DNA from 3 places in the Undibacterium sp. Ji49W genome. Region 2 is predicted to be linked to each of the others. Evidence: predicted binding sites of a transcription regulator. Region 2 holds the regulator's gene; each other region holds the start of a gene.
What was found. The regulator sigma-54, encoded in region 2, starts transcription at its own class of promoters, with help from an activator protein. The targets are predictions, from matches to a motif close to TGGCANGNAANCTGCTTT.

Region 1 (10,155 bases), on a different contig from region 2:
GGCAGGCGCTGCAAATAGGATAGCGAAGAATAGCCGGTACCAAAATCATCAATCGATAAATCGAGCCCGATATCGCGCAAGCGCTTGAGCAGCAGTATGGTGCTGTCGGGGTCTTCCATGATACCGCTTTCGGTGATTTCCAGTTTCAGCAAGGCCGGGTTGACGGCATGGCGCTGCAACAGTGCGGCGATCTGGTCTGGAAAACTGGTATCGCGCAAGTCATGGGTGCTGACATTGACGGCAATGGTTTGCTGCGGATAATGCTGTTGCCAGCCGAGCAGGGTGGTGATGGCTTTTTCCAGCATCCACATGGTCAGCATGCTGATATAGCCGGTGCGTTCGGCAAAGGGAACAAATTCTGCCGGTGAAATAAAGCCACGGGTCGGGTGCTGCCAGCGCACCAGCGCTTCAAAGCCATAGGCCTTGCCATCGACCAGATGCAGTTTGGGCTGCAGCCACATTTGCAATTCAGAATCCCTGACGGCAGAACGCAGATCAGACAGCAGACTTAAATGACTGAGACGTGAAGCTTCTTGCGCATCGGTGTACCAGGCTGCTGCACTGGCGCTACGCTTGGCCGCATACAGCGCCACTTCGGCATTGCGTATCAGGGTCATCAAGGGCAATGCAGTGTCGATGGTGATGGCCAGGCCGTACACCAGGCTGACATCGACAGAATGCTGGGCACACTTGACCGGTTCGGCCATGACAGCATCAATACGCTGATGCAGGTTTTCCATGGCGCTTTTGCTGGTATCAAAGCACAGGATGGCAAAGGCACCGCCAGCCAGTCTTGCCAGCCAGGGTTTGCGCTCGCCATTGTCCTGGCTGACTACTGATTTGAGGCGTGTGGCTACGTCGTAGATGACGGTATCCCCAGTATCAAAACCTAAGGTCTCATTGATGATTTTAAGGCGCGCCAGATCCATCAGTAGCAGGCCCTGGTGGGGCTCGCCTTTGCCGTCATGGGTTTTCAGCAGGAAGGTGCGGTTGGGCAGATCGGTCAGGGGGTCGTAATACGCCAGGTGCTCGACAGTTTGTTCGCGTATGCCGATAGCGCTGGCCATGGCATTCAGAGCTTCGCCTACCCGCGCCACTTCTTCGGTCTTGCCGGGAATGACGCGCGTCTGGTAGTCGCCGTTGGCAATTCGCAGGGCACTGGCCTGTAGCCGCGCCAATGGCCGCACCACACTGCGTGTTGTCAGCCAGGCCAGCAGCGCTGCTACCAATACCGCAAAGCTCGACAGCAATGCCACCATCATGCCGGTGTGTTCCAGGTCATGCTGGGCTTCGGCCTGGTGTTGTTGTATCAGTTTTTGTTCACGGTCGAGGAAAGTTTTTGATTCCTGTAGCAAATTGCCCAGCGCTGGCTGCACTTGCTTCAGAAAGGTGGATTTGGCAGCTTCCTGTCCTTCATCTTCGAGCTGGTTGACGGTGACAAGATAGTTTTGTTGGTAAATATTGCGCTTTTCCTTGAGGTTCTTCAGGTTCTGCAATTGTTCATCATCGCTTAGCGTGGTTTCCAGGGCGCTGATGAGTTTGTCAATCTGACGGTTTTTTTCATCGACGGCGGCATATTCGGGTATGCGCTGTTCATAGGGAACGGTCAGCAATTGCAGCAGGGCACGTCCGACATTTTCTGTGGATAAACTGAGTTCCTGTACATATAGCAGGCTTTGTATTTCCTTGCTGGAAAATTTCTCGCTTTGCGCTGTCATTTTGCGAATTTGTGAGATTGGCAACAACAGGACGATAGTGAACAAGCCCAGCAGCAAGGCATAGCTGAGCGCCAGCCTTACGCCTATGCGGCGCAGGCGCAGTATATGTATCAGGCGGTCAAGGCTGTTACGCATGGCAAGGGCAGTCTACAAGTGAATATCTGCCCAATGTTAATACACTATTAATTATGAGGGCAATATCATTGTTCACACTCACGTTTATTTATGAGTCAGTTCCAACAAACAGTTGCAGTATGCATCATGCCACGGACGCGAACAGTGTTTCGCTTAACGTGCAATCAGCAGATATACCAGCAAGAGATTGGCGACGATGGAGATGATGGCCAGCGCACGCCACAGTGATAGAGGGTCACGCTGGGCCAGCGGCTTGATGCTGGGAGCAGGCAGGGGATGGGCGGCACCGCGTTCCAGTGCCAGCAGAAATTCTTCTGCCGTTTCAAAGCGATCTTGCGGGTCGCGGGCAACTGCTTTCAGTAAGACATTTTCCAGCCAGTGTGGCAAGTCAGGGCGATAACGACCCGGCGTCACCGGCTCACCAAATTTTGGGCGCTGGAAAGGTTCGACCTCACCATAGGGATAATGCCGGGTCAGCAGGTAATATAGGGTCACGCCAGTGGCGTAGATATCCGTCGCTCTTGACGGCGGTTCCCCCTGGAATTGTTCTGGTGCCAGAAAAGAGGGCGTGCCTGCCAGATTGAAATTGCTGGCTGGTGAACTGTCCTTGCTGTCAAAGCCGGACTGCGCCACGCCCAGATCGAGGATGCGGATTTCATCATCGTCACCCAGATGTACATTGGCGGGTTTGATGTCCCGGTGCAAGATGCTGCGTCTGTGCAGCGCACCGACGGCACGCACCAGTTTGCCGCCACAGACGACGGCTTCGGGCACGGTAAAGTGTTGCCCTGCATCCAGCCGTCTTTGCAACGAATCGCCAGCATGCCAGGTAGACAGGTAATACAGGTAATTTCTTTGCTCGGGCGTGATCACCTGGGGGAAGAAGCGGGCGACCACGCGTTTTGCCAGCCAGGCTTCATGCGCAAAGGCAGAACGTTCCTGGGCATCTGTAGCGCGGTCGGGGTGCAGGGTCTTCAGCACCAGCTTGCGATGATGTACCGGATCGGTCACGCGGTACAGCAGCGTGGTCTGCGAGGTATGCATGACTTCATCAATCACGTAGCCATCAAGCGTCTGGCCAGGTTTCATGCGGGGTGGTACGGGCAGGACATGCAATTCAGTAATGGCGTCGCGCAAATCGCCTTCCGGCAATTCATTGACACGCACGACCAGGGCGCTGCAATTGTCTTGTGAGCCTGCTTTCATGGCGGCTTCGCACAGGCCAGTACAGGCCAGATCCGGGCTCAGGCTTTGGGTGCTGACCTGTTGCAGAAAATCATTCAGGTCATATTCGCTGATGGCAGCCCAGACACCGTCACTGGCCAGCAAGAACACATCACCGGCACGCAGTTCACCCATACCATGGTCTATCACCAGGTGAGAATCCAGGCCTATCGCACGCGTCAGCACATGCTGCATTTCCGGCCTGTCCCAGACATGATCCTGAGTCAACTTCTGCAAGTTGCCATTACGCAGCAGATAGCAGCGGGTATCGCCGACATGGGCGCTGTAATACATGCGCCCACGCAGCACCAGGGTGGTCAGGGTGGTGGCCATGCCAGCCAGCTCGCGTCTGACCGAGCCTTGCTGTTGTACCCAGCTATTCATGGCGACCACGACTTTTTCCAGCGCCGTGGTGACTTCCCAGGTATCCGGCGTGGCGTAGTAATCGGTCAGCAAGCCGCGCACGACATATTCAGCTGCCTCGCGTCCGCCCTCACTGCCGGATACACCATCAGCAACGGCCAATATCATGCCCTTGCTTGACAGTTCCGGTTCGCCCGGCGTGACCATGCCGACAAAGTCTTCATTACGGCTACGCACGCCTGCGACAGACTGATAGCCGGTAGTGACGATGAGTGGCATGGTGTGGGATAAGCCTCAGGTGATCAGATTTTGGCGGTGGTCATGGCGGCAGAACCCCAGGTGGTGCGCCAGCGTTTCTTCACCAATGATAAACCGAGCAGGGCGACAATTGCCAGGCCAGCAAAAATTGACAGACCCAGCTGATAGCTGCCGGTGATCTGGCGTGAATAACCCATACTGGCCGCCAGGTAAAAACCACCGACACCACCGGCCATACCCACCAGACCGGTCATGACGCCCATCTCTTTGCGGAACCGTTGTGGCACCAACTGGAACACGGCGCCATTGCCGGTACCCAGTGCCAGCATGGCGATCACAAAGACGACCACGGCAGCCACGGATGACTGCAAGCCAGTCGCAGCTATAAACAGGAAGGCGGCAGCAACGGTGTACATCACCGACAGTGTCTTGATACCACCAATACGATCTGCAATACGACCACCAAACGGACGCACCAGTGAACCCGCAAATACGCAGGCAGCCGTGAAATAACCGGCGTGTATCGGCGACAGGCCATACTGAGTATTGAAATAAATGGTCAGCGACGATGCCAGACCAGAAAAACCGCCGAATGTCACACTGTAGAAGAACATGAACCACCAGGCATCCTTATCCTTCAGCACGGCCAGGTATTCACCCATTGATTTGCTGGGTGTTTCACCCGGCGCATCCTTGGCAAAAATCAGGTAGACAATCAGTGCCACTATCAATGGAATCAGAGCCAGTCCAAACACATTCGACCAGCCGTAGGCAATCGCCAGTGCTGGTGCAAACAGGGCAGCAAAAGCAGTGCCGGAATTACCCGCACCGGCAATACCCAGCGCCGTGCCCTGATGCTCTGGCGGATACCAGCGCGACGCCAACGGCAGTGCAACCGCAAACGCAGAGCCTGCCACACCTAAAATCACACCCAGAAATAATAACTGTTCATACGTATGTATATTGCCCAGCCATGCCCAGCACAGACCTGCCAGCACCACGACCTGACCAATAAGACCGGCTTTTTTGGGTTTCAGATGATCGACCAGGATACCCATCACGATGCGCAACAATGCACCGGCCAGCAATGGCGTAGCAACGATCAGACCCTTTTGTGCGGCGGTCAGCCCAAGGTCTTTGGATATCTGTATCGCCAGCGGACCCAGCAGTACCCAGACCATGAAACTCAGATCGAAGTAAAAGAAAGCCGCTAGCAGTGTCGGCGGATGGCCTGCTTTCCAGAATGATGTTTTTTGCATGATCGCTCCAATGATGAACGAGCATGCCACTTGCAAGTGCCGTGCCATGAAATCGTGCAGGAAATGGGCTGTTTACTTGCTTGCAGCAGAACGAAATGTGCAAAAAATGTGCGTCAGGTAAATTAAATGGTGCAATGCACCAGTTTGGCCAATTTATTTTTTGTAAAAAATAGGTTTTTCATATCACGCTTCAGCAAGTGGCATTACTCATCATGCTGATTGATTATTTGTTGGTTTTACCTGTGCAAAGCTATTTTATATATGGTTTTATTGGTGCGTACAGAATAAAGCGGGAAACTTGGCTAAGCGAAAATTTCGAACTGGCATTGCTCTTGCTTATAAACCGTGGAGACATGCAAAGGAGCAGCCATGAAGAAATTAAAGCTAGTGATGGTCGGGAATGGTATGGCAGGTGTGCGTACCCTTGAAGAGTTGATCAAGATTGCCCCGGATTTGTACGACATTACCGTTTTTGGTGCAGAACCCTATGCCAATTACAACCGCATCCTGTTGTCACCGGTGCTGGCGGGCGAGCAGACCATCAAGGACATCATGCTCAATGATGTCGATTGGTATGAAGAAAATAATATCACCCTGCATCTCGGTAAAAAAATCACCAAAATCGATCGTCACAAACGCATCGTGATTGCCGAAGACGGCACCCAGACCGAATACGACCGTTTGTTGCTGGCAACTGGTTCCACTCCTTTCATGTTGCCGGTACCTGGCAAAGACCTCAAGGGCGTGATTGCCTACCGTGATATCTACGACACCAATACCATGATAGAGGCGGCAGAAAAGCATACGCACGCTGTCGTCATCGGTGGCGGCCTGCTGGGCCTGGAAGCAGCCAATGGCTTGAAAATGCGCGGCATGAGCGTCTCAGTCGTGCATCTGCCTGGATGGTTGATGGAACGTCAGCTGGATCCTGTTGCAGGCAAGATGTTACAAAAATCCCTGGAAGACCGTGGCCTGAATTTTCTGCTTGAAAAAAATACCGAGGCCATCACCGGTGATGAAAATGGCCATGTGAAATCCATACGCTTTACCGATGGACTGGAAATTCCGGCGCAACTGATCGTCATGGCTGTCGGCATACGCCCTAACACGGCACTGGCAGAATCAGCCGGTCTGTACTGCAATCGTGGCATCATCGTCAATGACACCATGCAGACCTATGACCCGCGTATTTATTCCGTCGGTGAATGCGTGAACCATCGCGGCACGGTGTACGGTCTGGTCGCACCTTTGTTCGAAATGGCCAAGGTCTGCGCCAATCATCTGGCGAATTTTGGTATTGGTCGTTACCAGGGTTCAGTCACATCCACCAAACTGAAAGTGACTGGCATCGATCTGTTTTCTGCCGGTGAATTCATGGGCGGTAAAGATACCGAAGAAATTATCCTGTCTGACCCCATAGGTGGCGTCTACAAGAAGCTTGTTGTCAAGGATGACAAGCTGATTGGTGCCTGCCTGTACGGCGATACCGTGGATGGCAGCTGGTATTTCAAACTACTGCGCGAAGGCAAGAATATTGCTGAAATCCGCGATTCGCTGATGTTTGGTGAATCGAATACCGGCGACGTGGGTCATGAAGGCCACACCAAAGCCGCCGCCATGCCGGATGAGGCCGAAGTCTGTGGCTGCAACGGCGTCTGCAAAGGCACCATCGTCAAGGCCATCAAGGAAAAAGGTCTGTTCACGCTGGATGATGTACGCAAGCATACCAAGGCATCGGCATCCTGCGGTTCCTGTACCGGGCTGGTAGAGCAGATCATCATGTTCACCGCCGGTGGTGATTATTCAACGGCTTCAAAAGTCAAACCCATGTGCTCGTGCACTGATCATAGCCACCAGCAAGTGCGCGATGCAATCAAGGCCAACAAGCTGCTGACTGTTGCAGGCGTACAGGAATTCATGGAATGGCGCACACCGAATGGTTGCTCCAGTTGCCGTCCGGCCATTAACTACTACCTGATTTCCACATGGCCGCGTGAAGCCAAGGATGATCCGCAATCGCGTTTCATCAATGAACGTTCACACGCGAATATCCAGAAGGATGGTACTTATTCCGTCATCCCGCGTATGTGGGGCGGCGAAACCAATGCCAGCGAATTGCGCAGGATTGCCGACGTCGTCGATAAATTCAATATACCAACAGTCAAGGTCACCGGTGGCCAGCGTATCGATTTGCTGGGCGTGAAGAAAGAAGACTTGCGCGCCGTGTGGCAAGACCTGGGCATGCCATCAGGCCTGGCATATGCCAAGGGCTTGCGTACCGTAAAAACCTGTGTGGGCAGTGAATGGTGTCGCTTCGGTACGCAAAATTCCACCCTCATGGGGCAGCAGCTGGAACGAGAACTGGCGCGCATGTATTCACCGCACAAGGTCAAGCTGGCCGTATCCGGTTGCCCGCGCAATTGCGCCGAGGCCGGTATCAAGGACGTTGGTGTGATCGGCGTCGATTCTGGTTGGGAAATTTATGTGGGCGGCAATGGCGGTATCAAAACCGAAGTCGCGCAATTCCTGGTGAAACTGAAGACGCATGAAGAAGTCATGGAATATACCGGCGCTTTCCTGCAACTGTATCGCGAAGAAGGCTGGTATCTGGAACGCACCGTGCATTACCTGGACCGTGTCGGTCTTGACTATGTGAAGAAAATCATCCTCGAAGATGACGAGCGTCGCAAAGACCTGTACCAGCGCTTGCTGTTTGCGCTGGAGGGTGAATCTGATCCGTGGCATGAACCAGAAAAAGCCCAGGTCGATACGCGTCAATTCGAGCGCTTGCCAGCATAAGGCCAATTTAGTTGAGAGGAAAGAAACATGAGTCAGGATTGGCAAGTAATTTGTCGTGTTGAAGATATCCCCGTACTGGGTGCGCGGGTAGTGGCCCGTGCCACCAAACCGGATGTGGCTATTTTCAGGAATAGTGAAAACAAGGTGTTTGCTTTGCTGGACAAGTGTCCGCACAAGGGCGGGCCCCTGTCGCAAGGCATAGTCTTTGGTGAAAAAGTGGCTTGCCCGCTGCACAACTGGAATATTGAATTGCCTACGGGCTGCGCCATTGCACCCGATGAAGGCTGCACGCAAAAATTCAGTCTGAAAGTGGATGCAGATCAGGTGTATCTGGATGCGAATGAATTGCGTACACTTGCAATAGAGGCTTAGGAACAATGCGCTGCATCCCATGTTTTTGTGATGCAGCGAGCACTTAAAGGCATGTATGACTGAAACCAAATCTACCTGTTGTTATTGCGGCGTTGGTTGCGGTGTAGTAATTGAAAGCGAAGGCGGGCAGGTTGTGGGCGTACGTGGTGACCCGGATCACCCAGCCAATTTTGGCCGCCTGTGCAGCAAGGGCAGTACCCTGCATCTGTCGGCAGATGCCCGAATACAGCAACAGGTCAGGGCACTGTATCCCGAAATGCGTGCGCCATCTGCGGGGCGGGATCAGTCACGCCAGCGCAGTGACTGGGATACCGTCATTGCCACCATTGCCGGCAAGTTTGCCGACAGCATCAAGGCGCATGGCCCCGACAGCGTTGCATTTTATATTTCCGGTCAGTTGCTGACTGAAGATTATTACGTCTTCAACAAACTCGCCAAGGGCCTGATAGGCACCAATAATATCGACAGCAATTCGCGCCTGTGCATGTCCAGCGCTGTGGCTGGTTACAAGCAGACACTGGGTGCCGATGCACCGCCTGCCTGTTATGAAGATATAGACCTGGCCGAAGTGATTTTCATCGTGGGCTCGAATACAGCGTATGCCCATCCTATCTTGTATCGTCGACTGGAACAGGCCAGGGAAAAGAATCCAGCATTGAAAGTGATTGTCGCTGACCCGCGCCGTACTGATACCGCGCGCGATGCAGACTTGTTCCTGCCGATTTTGCCGGGCACTGACGTGGCCCTGTTTAACGGCATGCTGCATCTGTGTCTGTGGGAAGATCTGATCGATGTTGATTATATCCAGGCGCATACCGAAGGCTTTGCCGAACTCAAGCAAACAGTACGTGACTATACCCCAGCAGCCGTAGCCAAGACCTGTGGCATCAAGGAAGCCGATCTGGTGCAGGCAGCACGCTGGTTTGGTCAATCCAAAGCCAGCCTGTCCCTGTATTGCCAGGGACTGAATCAATCTTCAGCGGGCACTGCAAAAAATGCTGCCCTGATCAATCTGCATCTGGCTACCCATCAAATCGGCAAACCAGGTGCCGGACCGTTTTCCCTGACCGGGCAGCCAAATGCCATGGGCGGGCGTGAAGTCGGTGGCATGGCCAACCTGATGTCTGGTCACCGTGATCTAAGCAATGCTGAACATCGCGCAGAAATAGCCGCTTACTGGGGTGTTGATGATGTACCGGCTGCACCAGGCAAGACAGCAGTGGAAATGTTTGAAGCAGTCAGGCAGGGGGACATCAAGATTATCTGGATAGTCTGTACCAATCCAGCGCAATCCATGCCTGAACAAAACCTGATACGCGAAGCCTTGCAAAAAGCCGAGCTGGTTATCGTGCAGGAAGCCTATGCCAGTACGGCCACCGTGCCGTATGCTGACATTCTTTTGCCTGCCAGCACCTGGGCCGAGAAAACCGGCACCGTCACCAATTCAGAACGCCGTATCTCGCGTGTACGCCCCGTCATACCCGCACCAGGTGAAGCCAGGCATGACTGGCAAATTGCCAGTCAGTTTGCGCAAACTCTGGCACCTTTGCTGGGCAAGTCAGCGGTCAACTTTGCGTACGACAGTGATGAACAGGTGTGGAATGAACACCGTGACAGTACCCGTGGTCGTGATCTCGACATCACCGGTCTGTCGTACGCCATACTGGAACAGCAGGGGCCACAGCAATGGCCTTATCCGGCTGGTGCCAGCACAGGCAAGCAGCGTTTGTATGAAGATGGCATCTTCCCTACAGCCAGTGGTCGCGCCCATTTCGTCAATGCCGTGTATCAGCCGGTCAAGGATGCGGTGGATGCCCGCTATCCGTTCTCATTGAATACCGGTCGCCTGCGTGATCAATGGCATGGTATGAGCCGTACCGGCACCGTGGCGCAACTGTTTGCCCATGTGGCCGAACCTGGCATCAGCATGGACGCGACAGACATGCAAAGGCGCTTCCTGAAGCCAGGTGATCTGGTACACGTCAGCAGCCGCCGTGGCACAGTGATTTTACCCATCGTTGAAAGTG
Region 2 (10,155 bases):
CTCCTATTATTGCCGATTTATCGCGTCTGAAACCTGCCTTAAGGCAAACAATATTCACTACGTTACAACTGGCAGAGTTCTTGCTTTGCGGATTTCGTTTATACTTCGGGCATGAACGAATTCAATGCCCTATCTTCTCGCGACCATGTTGCACCTGTGCGCACGGCTGAAGCCGCACAGCGCGCCCTGAAACTGGCCTGCGAAACCCTGCAAATCGAAGCCGATGCCCTGCTTGCATTGCAAAAGCGTCTGGGTAACGGCGACGCAGCCGGCTTCACCGAAGCCGTGTATATGTTGTTAGCCTGCCACGGTCGCGTGGTCGTCTCGGGCATAGGCAAGTCTGGTCATATCGCCCGCAAGATCGCTGCGACTTTCGCTTCTACCGGCACGCCGTCCTTTTTCGTCCATCCGGCAGAAGCCGCGCATGGTGATCTTGGCATGGTGACACCACAAGATGTATTTATTGCCATTTCTTATTCTGGTGAAGCATCTGAACTGATGTCCATCCTGCCCATCATCAAGCGCCTGGGTGTCAAACTGATCGCCATGACCGGCAACCCGGAATCCAGTCTGGGCAAGCTGGCCGATGTACACCTGAACCTGCATGTGGCGAAAGAAGCCTGCCCGCTAAACCTGGCACCAACAGCCAGCACCACCGTCACACTGGCGCTGGGTGATGCGCTGGCAGTCGCCGTACTGGATGCACGCGGTTTTCGCGAAGAAGACTTTGCCCGCTCCCACCCTGGTGGTTCACTGGGCCGCCGCCTGCTGACCCACGTCCGCGATGTCATGCGCACCGGCGATGATATCCCGCAGGTGACACCAGATACCGGCCTGAAAACCGCGCTGCTGGAAATTACCAAAAAAGGCATGGCGATGACCGCCGTGGTGGATAAAGACCAGCATATCGTCGGCATCTTCACCGACGGTGACTTGCGCCGCCTGATGGATGGCACACGCGACTTTACCCAGTTACAGATTGCCGAAGTCATGCATGACAAGCCGCGCCGCATACGGCCAGAACAACTGGCGGTAGAAGCGGTAGAAATTATGGAAACCTATCGCATCAACCAGTTGCTGGTGGCCGATGACCAGGGAAAACTGGTCGGTGCCCTGCATATTCATGACCTGACACGGGCCAAGGTAATCTGATGGAAAAAGCAAGACAAGTTGCAGCCGATAATGCCGCCACGATCAAGCTCATGATATTTGACGTGGATGGCATACTCACCGACGGCAGCCTGCATTTCGGCCCGGAAGGTGAAATGATGAAAACCTTCAATGTGCTTGACGGCCAGGGCATCAAGCTGTTGCAGCAGGCCGGCATTGCCACAGCCATCATCAGCGCCAGGCAATCAGCGATTGTCAGCAAGCGTGCCAGCGACCTTGGCATCACCCATGTACGCCAGGGCATACACGACAAGAAATCGGCCTTCCTGCAATTGCTTGCTGAATTGAATCTGCCTGCCGATGTCTGTGGCTTTATCGGCGATGACATCATCGACTTGCCGATACTGACACGTTGCGGTTTTTCTGCCAGCGTACCGAATGCCCATGCAGAAGTCAGGCAAAGAGTGCATTACGTCACCACGGCCAGTGGCGGCAAAGGTGCGGCACGGGAAGTTTGCGACTTCATCCTGCGCGCCCAGGGTAAATATGAAGAGGCTATCGGGGCTTACCTGTCATGAAACAACATATGACCATAGACCGTTTCCGCATCTGGCTGGCAGTCATACTGCTGGGCATGATGACCCTGGGTACCATCTGGGTGATGGAAGTCATACGGCGGAATGCGAATGATGAACAGAACCGTTCATCTGCCCGTTCGGCACCGGATTACTATGTAGAAAAATTCAATTTTATCCGGCTGTCAAATAATGGCAAGGCAAATTACCACATCACTGGTGAACGCCTGATTCATCTGCCGCGCAATGACAATATAGAAATTCAGCGCCCGCAAATCAACAGCTTTGATGTTGATCGCCCGCCTTTGCATCTGCTGGCTGACCTGGCCGTGGTGTCGCAAAAATCCACGGTCACCACGCCCAAGCGTGAACATGATGAAGTACGTCTGTATGACAACGTCAGCATGGAAAGACCCGAAGGCCTGAGCTCACAATTCATGCGCCTGGAAACCAGTTATTTGTTGCTGTTACCCGACGATGATATTGTCAAAACTGACAAGCCTATCACCGTCAAAACAGGAAAAGTGGACACCACCGCCGTAGGTATGGTGGCCAACAACTCCACCCAACATCTGGCGCTGCTAAGTAAGGTACGTATTCACTTGAAAAAACGTGAACGCGAACCAGTTGCCCCTACACCATCCAAATAGAGAAAGCGATATTTGCCAATGAAAAATATGAAATTGATACGCTCCCTTAGCCAATGCCTGGGACTGGCTTGTTTAGCTTTAATCTATACGCCAGCAGGTGCAGAAAAAGCCGACAGTTTCAAGGAGACAACCATCGAGGCCGGTTACTCTGAAAGCGATGGAAAAACCAGCGTGCGCGTCTTGTCCAAAGGCGTACAACTGGTGCGCGGCACCCTGGTCGTCAATTCGGAAAAAGCCGTCGTTACCGAAGCCCCGAACGGTGACCAGTTTGTCGTACTGACTGGTGGCGTCAGCAAAAAAGTCAGCTTCCGGCAAAAACGCGATGGCGGCCCGGACCTGTGGGTAGAAGGTGAAGCGGACCGTGCGGAATACAATCAGACGACAGAAATCGTCAAGTTCATTTCCAAAGCCAAAGTGCGCTACCTGGAAGGCAAGAAGGTCACCCAGGAACAAGAGGGCGAATACCTGTCCTATGACAGTAAAAATGATATCGCCATCGGTACCAATTCAACCACGGGCCAGCATGTAGACGGTGCCGGCCGCGTCAAAATCACCCTGCAACCCAAACAGACCAATTAAATGACTGCCACGCCTAGTACCTTGCTCGTCAAGGGATTGCAAAAACGTTATGGCGCGCGCCAGGTGGTGCGTGACGTATCGCTGGAAGTGAAAAGCGGTGAAGTGGTTGGTTTGCTGGGCCCGAATGGTGCCGGCAAAACCACCTCCTTCTACATGATCGTTGGCCTGGTGCCGTCCGACGCTGGCGATATCACGATTGATGCTGTCAATATCTCACAATTGCCAATACACCAGCGGGCCGTGCTGGGGTTGTCTTACCTGCCACAGGAAGCTTCGGTATTTCGCAAGCTGACGGTAGAAGAAAATATCCGTGCCGTGCTGGAATTGCAAAAAGATGCCAATGGAAAATTTCTTTCCGAGAAATCCATCGTCAAAAGGCTCAATGCCCTGCTGGCCGATTTGCAGATTGAAAAAATCCGGGAAAGTCAGGCACTGTCACTATCAGGCGGCGAACGCCGGCGTGTAGAGATTGCCCGCGCACTGGCCACCAACCCGCGCTTCGTTTTGCTGGATGAACCCTTTGCCGGTGTTGATCCGATCGCCGTGATTGAAATCCAGCGCATTGTGCGTTTCCTCAAGGAACGTGGCATCGGCGTATTGATTACCGATCATAACGTGCGTGAAACTCTGGGCATCTGTGATCATGCCTACATCATCAATCAGGGGGCCGTACTGGCCAGCGGCAAGCCGGATGACATCATACAAAATGAATCCGTGCGGCGCGTCTATCTGGGAGAACATTTCCGGATGTGACGGGAATCATCATGAAACAAAGCCTGCAACTACGCACGTCCCAGCATCTGGCATTAACGCCTCAATTGCAGCAATCCATACGGTTGCTGCAATTGTCCACATTGGAATTGCACCAGGAGCTGGAAACCCTGCTCATAGAAAATCCCATGCTGGAGCGTGTGGATGACCCGCTGGACCACGCAGTACGCCTGCTGGCAGACGGTGCCATCAATACCAGCAGCACAGCAGCAGACGCCGGCATGGAAGCGCCAGCATCCCGCGAAGAAAGCAGCACAGCTACAGAACCTCAGGCTGACGCTGATATCGCCGTCAGCAATGACACAAGCAGCTCCAGCGAAGAAGACTGGGGTTTTGACGACGTGCATCATGGCAGCAAAAGCAGTGACGATGAAGATGGCAGGCCACAACTGGGTGCCGCCCACATTACACTGCGAGAACATTTACAAGAACAAATGCGTCTGAACCTGCGCGAGCCACGTGACCGCGCCCTGGTCGAATTGATGATTGATGCCATCGACAACAATGGCTACCTGACAGAAACCCTGGATGAAATCCATGCCAGCCTGCCACTGGAATTGTGCGTCGAGCCAGAAGAACTGGCATTTGCCCTGAACATGCTGCAAAGCTTTGATCCGGCAGGTGTGGGCGCTCGCACACCATCTGAATGCCTTGCCCTGCAAATCAAGCGCTTGCCTAAAATTGCTTTCGTGACACGCAGACTGGCTTTGCAAATTGTTGAAACGCAACTGACTTTATTTGCACAAAGAGATTTCACCAAACTCAAGAAAATCCTCGACTGCGATGATGAAGATTTGCGCGACGCACAAACCGTCATCCGCCTATGCAAGCCCCGCCCAGGTATCGATTTTGCAGTCGATGAATCGGATTATGTCGTGCCAGATGTCATTGTCAAAAAATCAGCCAATGGCTGGCAAGTCTCGCTGAATCAGGATGTCATGCCCAAATTGCGTGTCAGCAGCATGTATGCCAACATCATGAAACAAAATCGTGGGGAAGGCGGGCTCGGCTCACAGTTGCAAGAGGCACGCTGGCTGATCAAGAATATGCGGCAGCGTTTCGATACCATTTTGCGCGTTGCACAAGCCATAGTTGAAAGACAACGCAATTTTTTCACGCATGGTGCTGTTGCCATGCGCCCCCTTGTTTTGCGCGAAATTGCTGATACACTAGGATTACACGAGAGCACTATCTCGCGTGTAACAACCCAAAAATACATGCTGACCCCCCACGGCATGTTTGAGTTGAAATACTTTTTCGGCAGCCATGTCGCGACGGAAACAGGGGGGGAAGCATCTTCCACCGCGATACGCGCACTCATCAAGCAGTTGATAGGAGCAGAAGACCAGAAAAGCCCACTCTCTGATAGCAAAATTGCAGACATGCTGGGTGAACAGGGCATGGTAATTGCCCGACGGACAGTTGCCAAATACCGTGAAGCCCTCAAAATCCCCCCAGTGAGTTTGCGTAAATCTTTGTAAGCAAGTCCTTGTAATCACGGTTTGAATTGCTATATATGATTTAGCTCAAGGCAATAAGACAGCAATGAGCTTATCGTTACAGCAAGCAACATCACTATAGGAGCACAGTATGAATCTCACCATCAGTGGACATCACGTCGAAGTAACTCCTGCAATTCGTGAATATGTACATACCAAACTAGAACGTATCAGGCGACACTTCGACCAGGTCATTGATATCGCCGTCATCCTGACGGTGGACAAGCTCCGGGAAAAGGAAAAACGACACAAAGCGGACATTAATTTGCATATCAGTGGCAAAGATATCCATGTAGAAAGTCTGGCGCATGATCTGTATGCAGCTATCGATACACTGATAGATAAACTTGATCGTCAGGTCATCAAGCATAAAGACAAGATACAAAACCATCAGCACGACGCCATCAAGCACATACCTGATCCGGCATCGGCTTCATAAGACCCCAGTCCTTACCTTAACAGGGTTGTGGACATCCAAAACAAGGACGCTACAGGCGTCCTTTTTGCTGGATGATAGGTTTTTTGTAGATATCGTTTCTGACATTTCAAATAAATAATTTACTTTTATTGCTGTTTGTAGCATGCGTTGCTCAACAAGCTGCGAGTTAGTTGATTCACGGCATTTTTATTGGCGTCATTCCAGCGTGGGTTTGGCTGGAATCCAGCGGCGTTCTATGTATGCCGTGTCGCCCGTTATATGCCACACTTTGATTAAGACGATCGCCCTCCGTGGACACAAGCCGGGTCTCGGCCCGGCAGCCGAGATACTTTCTTTTGCGTCGCCAAAAGCAAGTATCCAAAGAAAAGGCGACCGCAGACTCGCCCTACGGGTGCTTGCGCTGCGCTTCAGCATAATTTGTGCATCACAAAAAATGGGAATATCCGCAACTCGCTTCGCTCAAACATCGGATCTTCTCTTTCCATTTTCTGTGACGCACAAATTACATCGGCCCAAGCGGTTGAAGATCAACAACAACAACAACAACAACAACAACAAACATCTCGCCCCTGCATCATTTCCTCATAAGCATATACACCCCGTGACGCCCACGTCCGACAAAGCTAAAATAGCAGCTTCATCCTCTACCCTGCATAGTCAACCACCATGAGCCAATTTGTACTCACCTCCGTCAAGAACAACATCGGCTATATCATCCTGGATAGACCCAAAGCACTGAACTCGCTGTCTCTCGATATGGTTAGAGCGCTGACAACGACCTTGCTGGCCTGGCAGGATGATCAAAGCGTGCGGGCAGTATTTATCCATGGCAGCAGTGAAAAGGCATTTTGTGCAGGTGGTGATATCCGCTTCTTTTATGATGTAGGCACCGCAACACCAAAAGGTGATTCTGCCTTGCTGGAAGATTTTTTCACCGAAGAATATGCACTAAATCATTTAATTCATTTCTACCCCAAACCTTATATCGCGCTGATGAATGGGGTCGTCATGGGAGGTGGTATGGGTATCGCCCAGGCAGGCAATGACTGCCGCCTGCGCATCGTCACGGAACGTACCAAAATGGCGATGCCGGAAGTGAATATCGGCCTGTTCCCGGACGTGGGTGGTGGTTACTTCCTATCACGTGCACCGGGACAAATTGGTACTTACATGGGTCTGACCGGTGAAGTCATTAACGCAGCCGATGCGCTGTATGCAGGGCTGGCCGATGTATTTATACCGACATCAAAATTGCCTGCCTTGATGCATCTTCTGGAACAAAATACCGCCACCGATGTACGAGCCGCAATACGCGAATTTGCGGTTCCTTTTGCTGATCAGGCACTCCCCGGCAACAGTAAGCTGGCCGCAAACAGATCAGGCATTGATGCCCTGTTCAGCGGAAACTGTGCAATCGAGATCAGCAACAACTTGCAGCAAGACACATCTGATTTTGCACAACAGGCATTTGCCATCATGCAAAAACGTTCTCCACTATTGATGTCTGTCACGCTGGAACAATTACGGCGCAGCGCCAGCATTACCGTATCCGATTGCCTGCGTATGGAAAGAAACATGGTACGCCACTGTTTCAAACACGGTGAAGTATTGGAAGGTGTGCGTGCGCTGGTGGTAGACAAAGACAATACACCACGCTGGTCACCCACCACGCTGGCAGAGGTGACGACAGAACAGGTGGCAAATTTCTTCATCGAGGTATGGCCTACCCACGCACATCCTTTGCGTTTTTTGCAGGGATAAATTACCCCGCAAAAGCAATTTAACTAAAGGTCGCATTGTCATCGCTTTTGAAGTTGCGGTTGCTTTTGAAGTTGCGGTTGCTTTTGACTTTAGCAGTTCCCATGTGTCGACGCCTTTGATGCAAGGCAGAAAATGGAAAAAGAAGGGCCGATGTTTGAGCGAAGCGAGTTTCGGACCTTCCCATTTTTTGACTGGCAGCAAAGGGAACCCCGCAGGGGCGACGACGCCTGGGTCGCCTTTTTGGCCCACCTTTTTGGCGAAGCAAAAAGGTGGGTAGCCGCCGGTCTACCACCGGCCTGCAATCCAAAATGAACGTCTGTTGGCATTGAAAACCAGATTACTCAAAATACTAGAACTCATTTCATAAATAGGGGTGAGATGCGTTTGCCTCATAACGTGGGCTGGCAAGGCGGACGAGGCAGTCAATAGCGGGTCTATTGACAACGAGTCGAATTATTCACACCTTGCAGTCCAGCACGCGTTATGAGGCAAACCCTTCGGGAGCTGGCCGCATTGACACTTCGCGGGCGCATTGCAGCGTTGTGCCGCTTGCCAAGGCACCAGCCTTGGCTGCGCGTCACGCCTTGCACTGCATCCCGAATCACCTTGCTCGCACTCATCCCTATTTATGAAATGAGTTCTAATAATCTGAAATTAACTCACGCAATAGCCTGCCAAAAACACCACTAGATTCCAGCTAGAAACACGCTGGAATGACGTCGATACAAATAACTTGTTTGAAAATTGTGCCAGTTCGTTACTGATGCCAGCTACTTCAATTCAAACGCTCTCTTCCTCCCCTTAAACCACGCCGCCAAACTCGCAATAAACTCTTGCGCTCCATTTTTATCAGATGTCTTCAAACCATGACTGGCACCTGGAAATTCCACGAACTGAAAATCCTTTTCAGGATGCTTCAGGAAATAATCCCGTAAGGCACGTCCTGACTCTATGGGTACACTGTCATCTTTCTCTCCCATCGCTGCCACCATGGGGATATCCAGCTTTGCATATACGTCCAGTGGATCCGAGAACAAATGTCCGGACCAGTAGACATAGGAATGCCCAAAGAATTCTTTTTCCAGATTATTGCCATCACGTCTGATCTCGTCATAAACCTGCAAAAAATAATCTCTCGAGAAAGGCTTGGCATAAGGTTCTACACCACGATCTGCAAAGATCAGAAATTCTTCACTTTGCTTCAAACCACCACTACCCGCCGTCGCCAGCCAACCGATTTTTTTATTGTCTCTGGCGATATAGGGGGCTATCGCTCCGCCCTCTGAAAATCCCAGTACAGCGATGGAACGTGCGGGCATTTTCTTTAGATCAGGCTCCTCCCCTATAAACTTCAAATGATCGGATAAACGTATTTCAAATTTGTCAGCAGCCAGAAATTCCGACGAACATTTACTGCCGTCAGCCCTTTTTATGACGCCATATTTTTCAAGATAATAGACATTAACCGGTTCAGGATACCGCTCAAAGAACTTGGGTAATCGCGCCGAAAAATCATCACAACCCGAACCACTGACCAATATTATTGCCTGCCCCTGGGTCACTGATGCAGGATCAGAAAAATGGTAATACCGTCTTTCCTTGCCATCAATACTGATATGGTGTTCCTGAAGGGCTGGTGCTGCGATTCCTGAAGTGCAAAAGAAGATCGTCAACGTCAAAATCGACACGCGAAAACAAGAAGAAAGTGAAATCATAAGAATGCACTAAGCGGAAATTTTGATGTTATGCCATTTTTCTGGCGATAGCTGCTTCCACTAAAATAACATAAGCAATGTAAATTTTTTAAGGAATTTCAATAAAAAAATGGAGAGCAAGCTCTCCATTTTTCGGTGAAAACAACATCAATCAATGATGCGCACCACCACCCAGATAAGCCGCCTTCACAGCCGGATCATTTTGCAGATTCGCTGCCGGTCCATGCACCGAGATACGTCCATTTTCCAGCACATAGCCATAATCTGCCACAGCCAGGGCAGCCGCTGCAAATTGCTCCACCAGCAGCATGGTAGTACCCTCCTCTTTCAGGCGCACAATAATGCGGAAGACTTCATCCACCAGTATAGGTGCCAGCCCCATGGAGGGTTCGTCCAGCAAAATGACATCGGGATTAAGCATCACCGCCCTGGCCATGGCCAGCATCTGCTGTTCGCCGCCAGATAAAGTGCCAGCCAGCTGATTGCGACGTTCTTTCAGACGCGGAAATAAATCCATGGCTTTTTGTAAGTCAGTATCTATATCGCCACGCGGACGGCTACGGGTAAAACGGGGGAAGGCACCCAGCAAGAGATTGTCTGTCACCGACATGGTGGCAAATACGCGCCGCCCTTCGGGTGAATGGGCCAGACCGGCGCGTGCGATCTTGTGTGAATCCATGCCTGTCACATCTTTTCCGGCCAGCACGACAGAACCTTCTTTTGGTTTCAGCATGCCGGAAATGGCGCGCATGGTCGTGGTTTTTCCGGCGCCGTTTGATCCTATCAGGGTCACCACTTTTCCCTTTGGTACTTCCAGAGAAATACCGTGCAAGACTTCCACCTTGCCATAGGCTGCATGTAAATTTGAAATGCTCAACATGATGTTCTCCTTATGCAGCGACGATGTCGGCTGCATCTGCCACACTGCCACCAAGATAAGCTTCTATCACTTTGGGGTCAGCCTGTACTGCCGCAGGTTTGCCTTCGGCGATTTTCTGGCCAAAATCAAGCACGGTCACAATATCGCAGATCGACATGACCACATCCATATGATGT
Region 3 (10,155 bases), on a different contig from region 2:
GCTGCCGCTTCGGCTTCCAGCAAGGATATCCAGCTTTCACCGCTGCGATACACAGGCTTTTCCATAAAGGCACTGGCACCAGCCTGCACAGGCGCTGCTGCCGTATATTCCGCCGGACGTGCATGGAGATCGCTGCCATTCATACCGGCTGGCGGGCTTGCCGGTGCTGCGATTGGCACCAGATCTTGCGGCAAATCAGGGATTTCTACTGTCTGCCCCGGTGCCATGACGGTAATCCAGTTGCACAGGTTTTCCAGTTGCCGGACATTACCCGGAAAATCCAGGCTGGATAAAAACTGCAATGCCGGTTCTGACATGCGCTTTACATCAACACCCAGTTGCTTGGCGCTTTGATTCAGGAAATATTTGGTCAATAGCGGTATGTCTTCGCGGCGTTCGCGCAGGCTTGGCAAGCGCAGGCGAATGACATTTAAACGATGGTACAAATCTTCACGGAACAGACCGTCTTTGACACGGGTTTCCAGATTCTGGTGCGTCGCCGCGATCACGCGCACATTCGCCTTCATAGGCTGATGCCCACCTACACGGTAAAAATGGCCGTCCGACAAAACGCGCAGCAGACGTGTCTGCAAATCAAAAGGCATGTCACCGATTTCATCCAGGAACAGGGTGCCGCCTTCGGCTTGTTCAAAGCGTCCGCGTCGTGTGGTTTGCGCGCCGGTAAAAGCGCCACGTTCATGGCCGAACAATTCTGACTCCAGCAAATCCTTGGGGATAGCCGCTGTATTCAATGCAATAAACGGCTGGGATGCGCGTGGGCTATGCTTATGCAGTGCACGTGCCACCAATTCTTTACCGCTGCCGGATTCGCCGGTAATCAGCACCGTCACATTCGATTGTGACAAACGACCTATGGCGCGAAACACATCCTGCATGGCTGGTGCCTGCCCCAGAATTTCCGGGGTTTCTGACATGCTTTGCTCAACACTGGATTCACGCAGACTTTCATCCAGTGCACGGCGTATCAGCTCGACTGCCTTGTCCAGATCAAAAGGCTTGGCCAGGTATTCAAATGCGCCGCCCTGAAATGCCGCGACCGCCGATTCCAGATCCGAAAACGCCGTCATGATAATTACAGGCAAACCCGGATACTTGGCCTTCACGGTTTGCAAGAGTTCCAAACCGGAAGCACCATGCATGCGTATGTCAGAGACCAGCACTTGCGGTGTATCGCTTTGCAAAGCGTTCATCGCATCTCTTGCATTGGTGAAGCTGCGCGTTGCCAGATTTTCCCTCGCCAATGCTTTTTCCAGCACCCAGCGAATTGAATCGTCGTCATCCACTATCCAGATTGGTTTCATATTGTCGTTCTGCATTCTGTGTTAAGCATATCAATAGAAGGAGCACTTTTGGTGCAACCACTTTTCCTTTACCTCACTTCAAGGTAAGGGAATGAGTATCCGGAAATCTGTGTACCCTGGCCTGCTTTCACATTCGATGACACCCAGATGCTGTTCAACGAAAGTTTGCGCCAGTGTCAATCCCAGACCGCTGCCGCCCTCCTTACCCGAGACCAATGGGTAAAAAATCCGGTTGCGTATCTCGGGTGGAATTCCCGGACCGTTATCAATGATATGCAAATCTAATGCCAGCCTGTAGCGAACCTTCGCCAGCGTGATCTGGCGCACCACACGCGACTTGAAAGTCAGCACTGCATCGCCCTGTCTGATTCTTTCATGCAAGGCTTGGGCAGCATTATGGGCGATGTTCAACACCGTCTGTATCAACTGTTCTTTGTCACCACGAAATTCAGGTATCGATAAATCATAGTCGCGCTTGATGGTCAGCCCCTGCGGGAATTCAGCCACAATCAGGCTACGCACGCGCTCACAGACTTCATGGATATTCACGTCGCCAACGATATGCGGCAGCCGGTGCGGTGCCAGCAAGCGGTCCACCAGAGTCTGCAGGCGGTCAGCCTCCTTGATGATGACCTGTGTATATTCGCGCAATTCACGCAGGTGGCGCTCGGGCAATTCCAGTTCCAGCAGTTGCGCGGCACCACGTATTCCACCCAGAGGATTTTTGATTTCATGGGCCAGATTACGTATCAGTTCCTTGTTGGCCTTGCTTTGATCGAGCATGCGCTCTTCTCTGTCGAGCTTGAGTTGCTGCACGTTTTCGCGCAACTCTATCAGTACCGGCGTATCAGGATTATCCAGCGCTGTCACGATGCTGTGCACATGCAATGCTTCACGCCCGGCGCGTTCCAGCGTCAGGTCTTGGCGCTTGTCGGCAAACTGGTGTGCCACCGCCTGATGAAACACCTCGATCAACTCTTCGCCGTTCAGGAACAGGTCTGTCAGCTTTAAATTCGTGAGTGATTTGAATGAACTGTCCAGCAAATTTTCAGCAGAGGCATTGGCAAATAAAATACTGCCCTCCGCATCCAGCACGATAACGGCTGAGGTCAGCAAATCCAGTCCGGCAAATGAGGTAAGTGGAGTTTTCAAACGTTATCCATAAAAAAAGGCCGCACACAGCGACCTTTACGCAAGCATCATGCCCGGACTGGTGCCTGTTGGCACCATTTCCCGACATGGGCGACTTATTTCGAATTGGCTATCTCTCGTTTAAGCGCTTCTATGTTCTTTTCGGTGCGACTGATGTCTTCTTTCATCAAATTGGTGCGTTCCTGGTATTTGGCGTAATTCTTTTCATCGCCTCGCCTTTCCGGCTCACCATTATTGAACTCTTTTTTCAAATTCGCGAGCTTCTGCTCTTCCGCCTTCAATTCGTCCTGCAAAATCTGCTTGCGGTCTGAGTCCCTGGCTTTTTGCGTTCCCTCATCTACTTTGGGAAAGTCGGTAGGGCTGCTGGCTGGCTTACCTTGAGGCTTTTTGCCTGCCGCCGGTAAAACAGGGGCCGGTACCACCGTAATGCCCTGCAATTCCACCTTTTTGCAACCTTTGACTGCGCCCGTGTTCTTGTATTCTTTTTTACCGTTCTCGTCGACGCATAAATACACATCGGACTGTGCATGGGCGTAAGCCTGCACACCAATCAGGAGAATGAAAGCTGACAATAGTCGATTCATATTAAAGCAATAATCAATCACGGACTTGTAGTGTATGCGATGCAGCGATGCAACACAATTACGAAAAAATTAGCATTTGTAACAAAAAAAGCGGGGTTGCCCCCGCTTTTTCTGTTTTTACCCTAATTACAGAGAGTAGTACATGTCGAATTCGACTGGATGAGTCGTCATGCGGAAGCGTTGTACTTCTTGCATTTTCAAGTCAATGTACGCATCAATCATGCTGTCACTGAACACACCACCGCGTGTCAGGAATTCACGATCTTTGTTCAATGCATTCAGTGCTTCTTCGAGGGAAGCGCAGACTGTCGGGATCAATGCATCTTCTTCTGGCGGCAAATGGTACAGATCTTTGCTCGCTGCTTCGCCAGGATGGATTTTGTTTTGAACGCCGTCCAGACCTGCCATCATCAGTGCAGAGAAGCACAGGTATGGGTTCGCCAGTGGATCAGGGAAACGTGTTTCAATACGGCGACCTTTTGGATTGGCAACGTAAGGAATACGGATGGAAGCAGAACGGTTACGTGCGGAGTAAGCCAGTTTAACCGGTGCTTCATAACCTGGGACCAGACGCTTGTAGGAGTTGGTACCCGGATTAGTGATCGCGTTCAATGCTTTTGCATGTTTGATAATGCCGCCGATGTAGTACAGGGCGAAATCAGACAAACCGGCATAGCCGTCGCCAGCAAACAGGTTTTTGCCATCTTTCCAGATGGATTGATGCACGTGCATGCCAGAACCGTTGTCGCCAACGATAGGCTTAGGCATGAAAGTCGCTGTCTTGCCGTAGGTATGCGCTACGTTCCAGACTACGTATTTCAGGTTTTGTGTCCAGTCAGCACGCTCTACCAGAGTAGAGAACTTGGTGCCGATTTCGTTTTGACCAGCGCCAGCCACTTCGTGGTGATGCACTTCAACCGGGATGCCCAGGGATTCCAGGATCAGGCACATTTCAGAACGCATGTCCTGGAAGCTGTCGACTGGAGGAACCGGGAAATAACCGCCTTTAACGGTAGGACGATGGCCAGTATTGCCGCCTTCCAGTTTTTCGCCTGTTGTCCAGGAAGCTTCTTCGGAATCGATCTTGACGAAGGAACCGGACATGTCCACTTTCCAGCGTACGCTGTCAAAAATGAAGAATTCTGGTTCTGGGCCAAAGTAGGCGGTATCACCAATGCCGGAAGATTTCAGATACGCTTCAGCGCGTTTTGCGATGGAACGTGGATCGCGGTCATAGCCTTTGCCATCGGATGGCTCGATGACGTCACATTGCATGAACAATGTTGTTTCTTCGAAGAAAGGATCGATATTGGCAGTATTAGGATCAGGCATCAACAACATGTCGGATGCTTCAATACCTTTCCAGCCAGCGATAGACGAGCCGTCAAATGCGTGGCCAGATTCGAATTTATCGATATCGAACTGGGAAACTGGAACAGTAACGTGCTGTTCTTTGCCTCGGGTATCAGCAAAGCGAAAATCAACGAACTTAACTTCGTTGTCTTTCGCCATTTTCAAGACTTCTGCGGCTGTCATTGCCATGTGAAACTCCTCAAATAGAGCTAAAAAAAATTCGGAAATTGCTGAGCCCTGCACCTGCCAGCAACCAAGAACGAGTGAACAGTCCTACCTCATCCACTCTTGAATTCAACTGGCGGCTAAACTCAGTGAGAGATGATAGCAGAATCCATGCCATCAACCAGCCAAAGCATATTCAAATTTGATATTTGTTAAATGCTTGTTTTTGTGGCGTTTTCTTTGTGCATGTCGGCACATTGCCACAAATAAACAAATCACGAACCGCTACAATTTGGTGCAAATATGAATTTATGCACCAATTAAATGCATTTATCTTGTGAAAATATATTTTTGCACAGCTTAGGTGCGCATCCATGATGCTTGTTTAAATGGTATTGCTTTGTACTTCATACACATTCAATTAATCTGGAGTCGCTGCGTAGTCTTGCCTGGTAGCATAGAAATACTGAGGTACTGAGGCATTGTCCGTGGCAACGGCACCTTGCCAGCTTAATCTTGCAACTGCCTCTTATTCAACTCGTCAATCACAAAGTATCTGGATGGTCGTCGTTTGATCAGCATCAAGCAAGTGTCAATAGGTCGACTAAATTCAACAAATGAGATTGACTCTCATTTGTTGAATCGCTATCGTCACCCTGCCTGTTTATTAAATCGCATTCTTTGCCGACAGGTTTTCGCCCGTAGCAATTGTGCGAAGCTCTCTTGTGCGCCGTCCGCCACATTCATTGATCATCATGCATGCATATTTACGCCAATTTTTTACCCGGCCTTTGCTGTTCGCCTTAGCGATCTTTTTGCTGTCCCTGTTTGTCAGCTTTTCGCTCATACCAGAACTGCGGGACTGGAATATCGATGACACATCTTCCGTAAAATTGGCACATGCGTCGAACACTGCGAGGCACGACCTACTGTTCAACTATCTGATCGGCTTCGTTTTCAGTGCCATGCTGGCTTATCTGGTCAGGTTACTGCTGGAAGCACGCCAACAAAAGCACGGTTTGAAAAAAATCATCGAGAAGAGAACTGCCCAACTGGCGCAACGCGAGGCAGAATTACGCCGCGCCCAGGCCATGTCAAAAACCGGTAGCTGGATCAGCAGCCTGGATAATCAGGATATACGGTATACAGAAGAAGCCTGCCGCATCTGGGGCATCAGCCCGGGTAGTAAAATAACTTGTACCACCCTCATACAACGCATCCATCCGGACGACAAAACCTTGGTAATCAATACCTGGGCCAAGGCGATGACAGGCCAGGATATGGAAATCGAACACAGGATACTGGTCGACACCCAGACCCGCTGGCTACACATACAAATCAAGCTGGAACGGCAGGCAGACGGCAGCGCCATCAATCGCTATGGCACCGTGCAAGACATCACCGAACGTAAGCGCGTAGAAGAAGATTTACGTATTGCCGCGATTGCCTTCGAAGGCCAGGAAGGCATGGTCATCACCGATGAACGCAGAACCATATTGCGCGTCAATCAGGCATTTACCCGCATCACCGGCTACACCAGGGAAGAAGCCATAGGCAAGCAAACTAGCCTGCTAAAGTCCGGCATGCACGGCAACAGCTTCTATGCCGAAATGACTGCCTATCTTGAAAAGAGTGGCTATTGGCAGGGCGAAATCTGGAACCGCCGTAAAAGCGGTGAAGTGTATCCCGAATGGCTTACCATCACCGCAGTCAAATCCGGCAATGGCAACGTCGTCAACTATGTTGCCACCATGCTGGACATCACCCAAAGAAAAACCACAGAAGCAAAACTCGAACATCTCGCCTACCACGACGCCCTGACAGGCCTGGCAAATCGCCGTCTGTTGCTGGACCGGTTACAACACACGCTGCTGAGCAAATCCCGTCATAACCGCTTTGGCGCCCTGCTGTTTCTTGACCTGGATAATTTCAAGAGCATCAATGACACCATCGGCCATGGCAAAGGTGATCTGTTATTACAAGTGGTTGCCAAGCGCCTGGCGCATAGCATAAGGCAAGGCGATACGCTGGCACGCCATGGTGGCGACGAATTTGTTTTACTGCTGGATGATCTCAGCGACAATCTACGCGAAGCAGCAATAGAAGCGCAAATGATCGCCGCCAAAATACTGTCCGACCTGCATCAGCCATATGACCTGGAGCATTTTGAATATCACAGCAGCGCCAGTATCGGTATTACCCTGTTTGGCAGACAAAACGACAATGCAGAAGAATTGTTGAAGCAAGTTGAAGTCGCGATGTACGAAGCCAAAGCCAGCGGTGGCAACCTGTTTCGTTTCTTTGACCTGGACATGCTTGATATCGTCAATGCCCGCGCCGCCATGGAAGCAGATCTGCGTCTGGGATTGACGCAACAGCAGTTCGTCCTGCACTACCAGCCCCAGGTAAATGCGGCAGGTACCATCATTGGCGCAGAAGCGCTGGTACGCTGGCAGCACCCATTGCGCGGCCTGGTTTCTCCCGCCGAATTCATTCCCCTGGCTGAAGAATCAGGGCTTATCATCCCACTTGGTATCTGGATCTTGCAGACCGCCTGCCAGAAGCTGGCCGAGTGGCAGCGAGATCCGGCAACATCAGCGCTGACGCTGGCTGTCAATGTCAGCGCCCGCCAATTCAAGCAGATTGATTTTGTGGCCCAGGTGCAGGACATCATCCGTCATGCAAGCATCGATGCCAGCAAACTGAAACTGGAATTGACAGAAAGCCTGCTGGTAGATAACGCAGAAGAAACCATCGCAAGAATGAATCAGCTCAAAATGCAGGGAGTCGGTTTTTCCCTGGATGATTTCGGGACTGGTTATTCTTCCCTATCCTATCTGAGGCGCCTGCCCCTGGATCAATTAAAAATCGACCAGTCTTTCGTACGTGAGATGCTCAACAATACCAATGATGCCGTCATCACCCGCACCATCATAGGACTGGGACAAAGCCTGGGACTGGCAGTGATTGCCGAAGGCGTAGAAACGAGCGCGCAGCAAAAGTTTCTGGTACAGCAGGGCTGCCAGGCATTTCAAGGTTATCTATATGGTAAGCCGAGCCCCGATTTAATATACACTAAAGGCTAACCCATTCAGCAACAATGCACGGAGACCAATATGTCCACCACTGATCATCTTCAGACAGCGCGCCAGCGTGGCCAGGAACAAGCCCTGGATTATGCCGGCGCAATCACCCCGCAAGAAGCTTTTGAATTATTGCAAAACGATAGCAAGGTCTTGCTGGTGGATGTACGCACCAATGCCGAACGTGACTGGGTGGGTCGCGTCAACATCAATCCATCGCAACATCAGGCCGTGCAATGGAGCCTCTACCCAGGTGGCGTCCCCAATCCTGATTTTCTGACACAACTGCAAGCTGCGGCACCCGACAAAACCACAGCCCTTCTTTTTCTATGCCGCTCTGGCGTGCGTTCGCGCCATGCAGCCAAACTGGCAACAGAGAATGGTTACACCAGCTGCTTTGACATCCTGCAAGGCTTTGAAGGCGACAAAGACGCCGACGGCCACCGAAAAACCGTAGGCGGCTGGTGCCAACTGGGCCTGCCATGGCTGGGTGCTTAAGTCTTTTTCAACAAAAAAGAAAAAAGCTTCCAAGTTGAATTTTATTTTGCTAGAATAGCGGACTTCGCTGTTACGGCAAATGACTGCGAATGTAGTAGGAGAGGTGGATGAGTGGTTTAAGTCACACGCCTGGAAAGCGTGCGTAGGTTTATCCCTACCGGGGGTTCGAATCCCCCCTTCTCCGCCAAGAACAATGAAAAAGCCCTTGATGATCAAGGGCTTTTTCTATTTCTGCATCTGACTCTGAATATCTGAATTAAGCTACGCGGTCGCTTCAGTCACCGCCAGAGGATATCCGAGACGGCAATCCCATCTTCAATTGGCATCAATCAGACAACGTATGACGCCTCATCGCAGCAAGGTGCATGTCTGTGTAGTTTGTACTCTCTTAAAGCGAAAATCTTACAGACCTTGTCTGTATCCATCGCATCCATCCATTGTTGTACCTGATCCTTGGCCTTGTCGGCCAGCCACTTGCCGTGATCTTCCACGCACAATACAGCTGAGAGCATTGTTATTTTGTTTGTCCCTGCATTGATGCGAACAGGCATCTGGCCTCTGGTAGTGGATAACTGATCTTACGACCTTGCCTGCGTTTTATGGGCGTGCGCATTCCGAAATGCTCAGCACATGCATATTCTTAGTCGAAAAGATTCGTTTTGTCGTACAAAACTGACTCCTATACTGGGCCGACTATCCACCTGTCCATTACCATATATGAAAAAAAATCTGCGTGTCCTTGCCCTCGCCGCCAGCGTCTTCCTTATGGGGAATGCCGTGGCCGAAACCAAAGAAGTCGTCATCGCTTATCAGGACATGGTGGTGCCTTGGCGCTATGCGCAGGAAACGCAAAATCTGGAACAAAAGACTGGATATAAAGTCACTTTCCGCAAACTGGCCAGCGGTGCTGATGTCATCCGGGCACTGGCTTCTGGCTCGGTGCAAATCGGTGAAGCAGGCTCGGCGCCGATTGCATCAGGTTTGTCGCAAGGTTTGAATATCCAGTTGTTCTGGATTCTGGACAATATCAATGATGCCGAAGCGCTGGTGGTACGCAATGGCAGCAATGTCAAATCACTTGCTGATCTGAATGGCAAACGCATCGCTGTGCCATTTGTTTCGACTTCACATTTCCATACGCTGCTTGCGCTGGAACATGCCAAAGTGGATGCACGCAACGTCAAGATTATCAACCTGCGTCCACCAGAAATTGCTGCTGCATGGGAGCGTGGCGATATTGATGCGACCTTCATCTGGGATCCTGTACTGGCCAAAGTCAAGAAAACCGGAAAGACCCTGATCTCCTCTGGCGAAATCGCCAAACAGACCGGCACCGCGACCTTTGACGGCATTGTGGTGAATAAGGATTTTGCCAAACAGAATGATGCCTTCCTGACCGAACTGGTGAAGCTGCTGGCAGAAACAGATGCCGACTATCGCAACAACAAGGCGAACTGGAAGGTGGATTCTGCGCAGATCAAGGCGGTAGCCAAATGGGCTGGTGCTGATGCTGCCGAAGTCCCCGCCAGCCTGGCGCTGTATGAGTTTCCGACCTTGCAACAGCAGGCTTCAGCACAATGGCTGGGTGGCGGTGCTGCCAAATCGCTGGCTGCTACGGCAGCCTTCCTGAAAACCCAGGGTACCATCCAGACGGCATTGCCAGACTACAGTGTAGGAGTCAATGCAACATGGGTACGCAAGGCAGCACAATAAACCAGCCGGCTGCGCACAGTGGCGGTCAGCTTGACATACGCCGGCTCTCGGTGCGCTTTTCTGGTGCCGAGTCTGGGGCTGGGGCTGACGAAGCGTTGGCCTTGTCCGATGTCAATCTGTCTATCGCCCCTGGCGAATTCGTCGTCGCACTTGGCCCGTCAGGATGTGGCAAGACCAGCTTGCTGAATTGCCTGGCCGGATTTATACAGGCTTCGGAAGGCGAGGTCATGCTCGACGATGTAGCAATCACCGGCCCCAGTCCTGAAGTGGGCGTGGTGTTTCAAA

Region 1: nirB (nitrite reductase large subunit NirB) is a predicted target of sigma-54. The motif match lies at 5,279-5,296, and genes of this name have one in related genera.
Region 3: glnA (type I glutamate--ammonia ligase) is a predicted target of sigma-54. The motif match lies at 4,736-4,753, and genes of this name have one in related genera.

Annotation. Positions count from the first base shown of each region.
Region 1 is NZ_JBMPOW010000008.1:120,695-130,849, reverse strand. It holds gene ACO0LK_RS11820 (EAL domain-containing protein) at 1-1,853, opposite strand, end outside; gene ACO0LK_RS11815 (protein kinase domain-containing protein) at 2,007-3,719, opposite strand; gene ACO0LK_RS11810 (nitrate/nitrite transporter) at 3,743-4,957, opposite strand; gene nirB (nitrite reductase large subunit NirB) at 5,327-7,756, shown strand; gene nirD (nitrite reductase small subunit NirD) at 7,784-8,128, shown strand; gene ACO0LK_RS11795 (molybdopterin-dependent oxidoreductase) at 8,184-10,155, shown strand, end outside.
Region 2 is NZ_JBMPOW010000011.1:149,060-159,214, forward strand. It holds gene ACO0LK_RS15420 (KpsF/GutQ family sugar-phosphate isomerase) at 112-1,152, shown strand; gene ACO0LK_RS15425 (KdsC family phosphatase) at 1,152-1,688, shown strand; gene lptC (LPS export ABC transporter periplasmic protein LptC) at 1,685-2,335, shown strand; gene lptA (lipopolysaccharide transport periplasmic protein LptA) at 2,363-2,914, shown strand; gene lptB (LPS export ABC transporter ATP-binding protein) at 2,915-3,667, shown strand; gene ACO0LK_RS15445 (RNA polymerase factor sigma-54) at 3,679-5,166, shown strand; gene hpf (ribosome hibernation-promoting factor, HPF/YfiA family) at 5,276-5,623, shown strand; gene ACO0LK_RS15455 (enoyl-CoA hydratase/isomerase family protein) at 6,290-7,384, shown strand; gene ACO0LK_RS15460 (alpha/beta hydrolase family protein) at 8,155-9,072, opposite strand; gene ACO0LK_RS15465 (ABC transporter ATP-binding protein) at 9,251-9,979, opposite strand; gene ACO0LK_RS15470 (ABC transporter permease subunit) at 9,990-10,155, opposite strand, start outside.
Region 3 is NZ_JBMPOW010000019.1:8,241-18,395, forward strand. It holds gene ntrC (nitrogen regulation protein NR(I)) at 1-1,322, opposite strand, end outside; gene glnL (nitrogen regulation protein NR(II)) at 1,401-2,474, opposite strand; gene ACO0LK_RS21365 (DUF4124 domain-containing protein) at 2,570-3,058, opposite strand; gene glnA (type I glutamate--ammonia ligase) at 3,185-4,600, opposite strand; gene ACO0LK_RS21375 (bifunctional diguanylate cyclase/phosphodiesterase) at 5,332-7,662, shown strand; gene ACO0LK_RS21380 (rhodanese-like domain-containing protein) at 7,693-8,157, shown strand; tRNA gene ACO0LK_RS21385 (tRNA-Ser) at 8,255-8,344, shown strand; gene tauA (taurine ABC transporter substrate-binding protein) at 8,875-9,870, shown strand; gene ACO0LK_RS21395 (taurine ABC transporter ATP-binding protein) at 9,846-10,155, shown strand, end outside.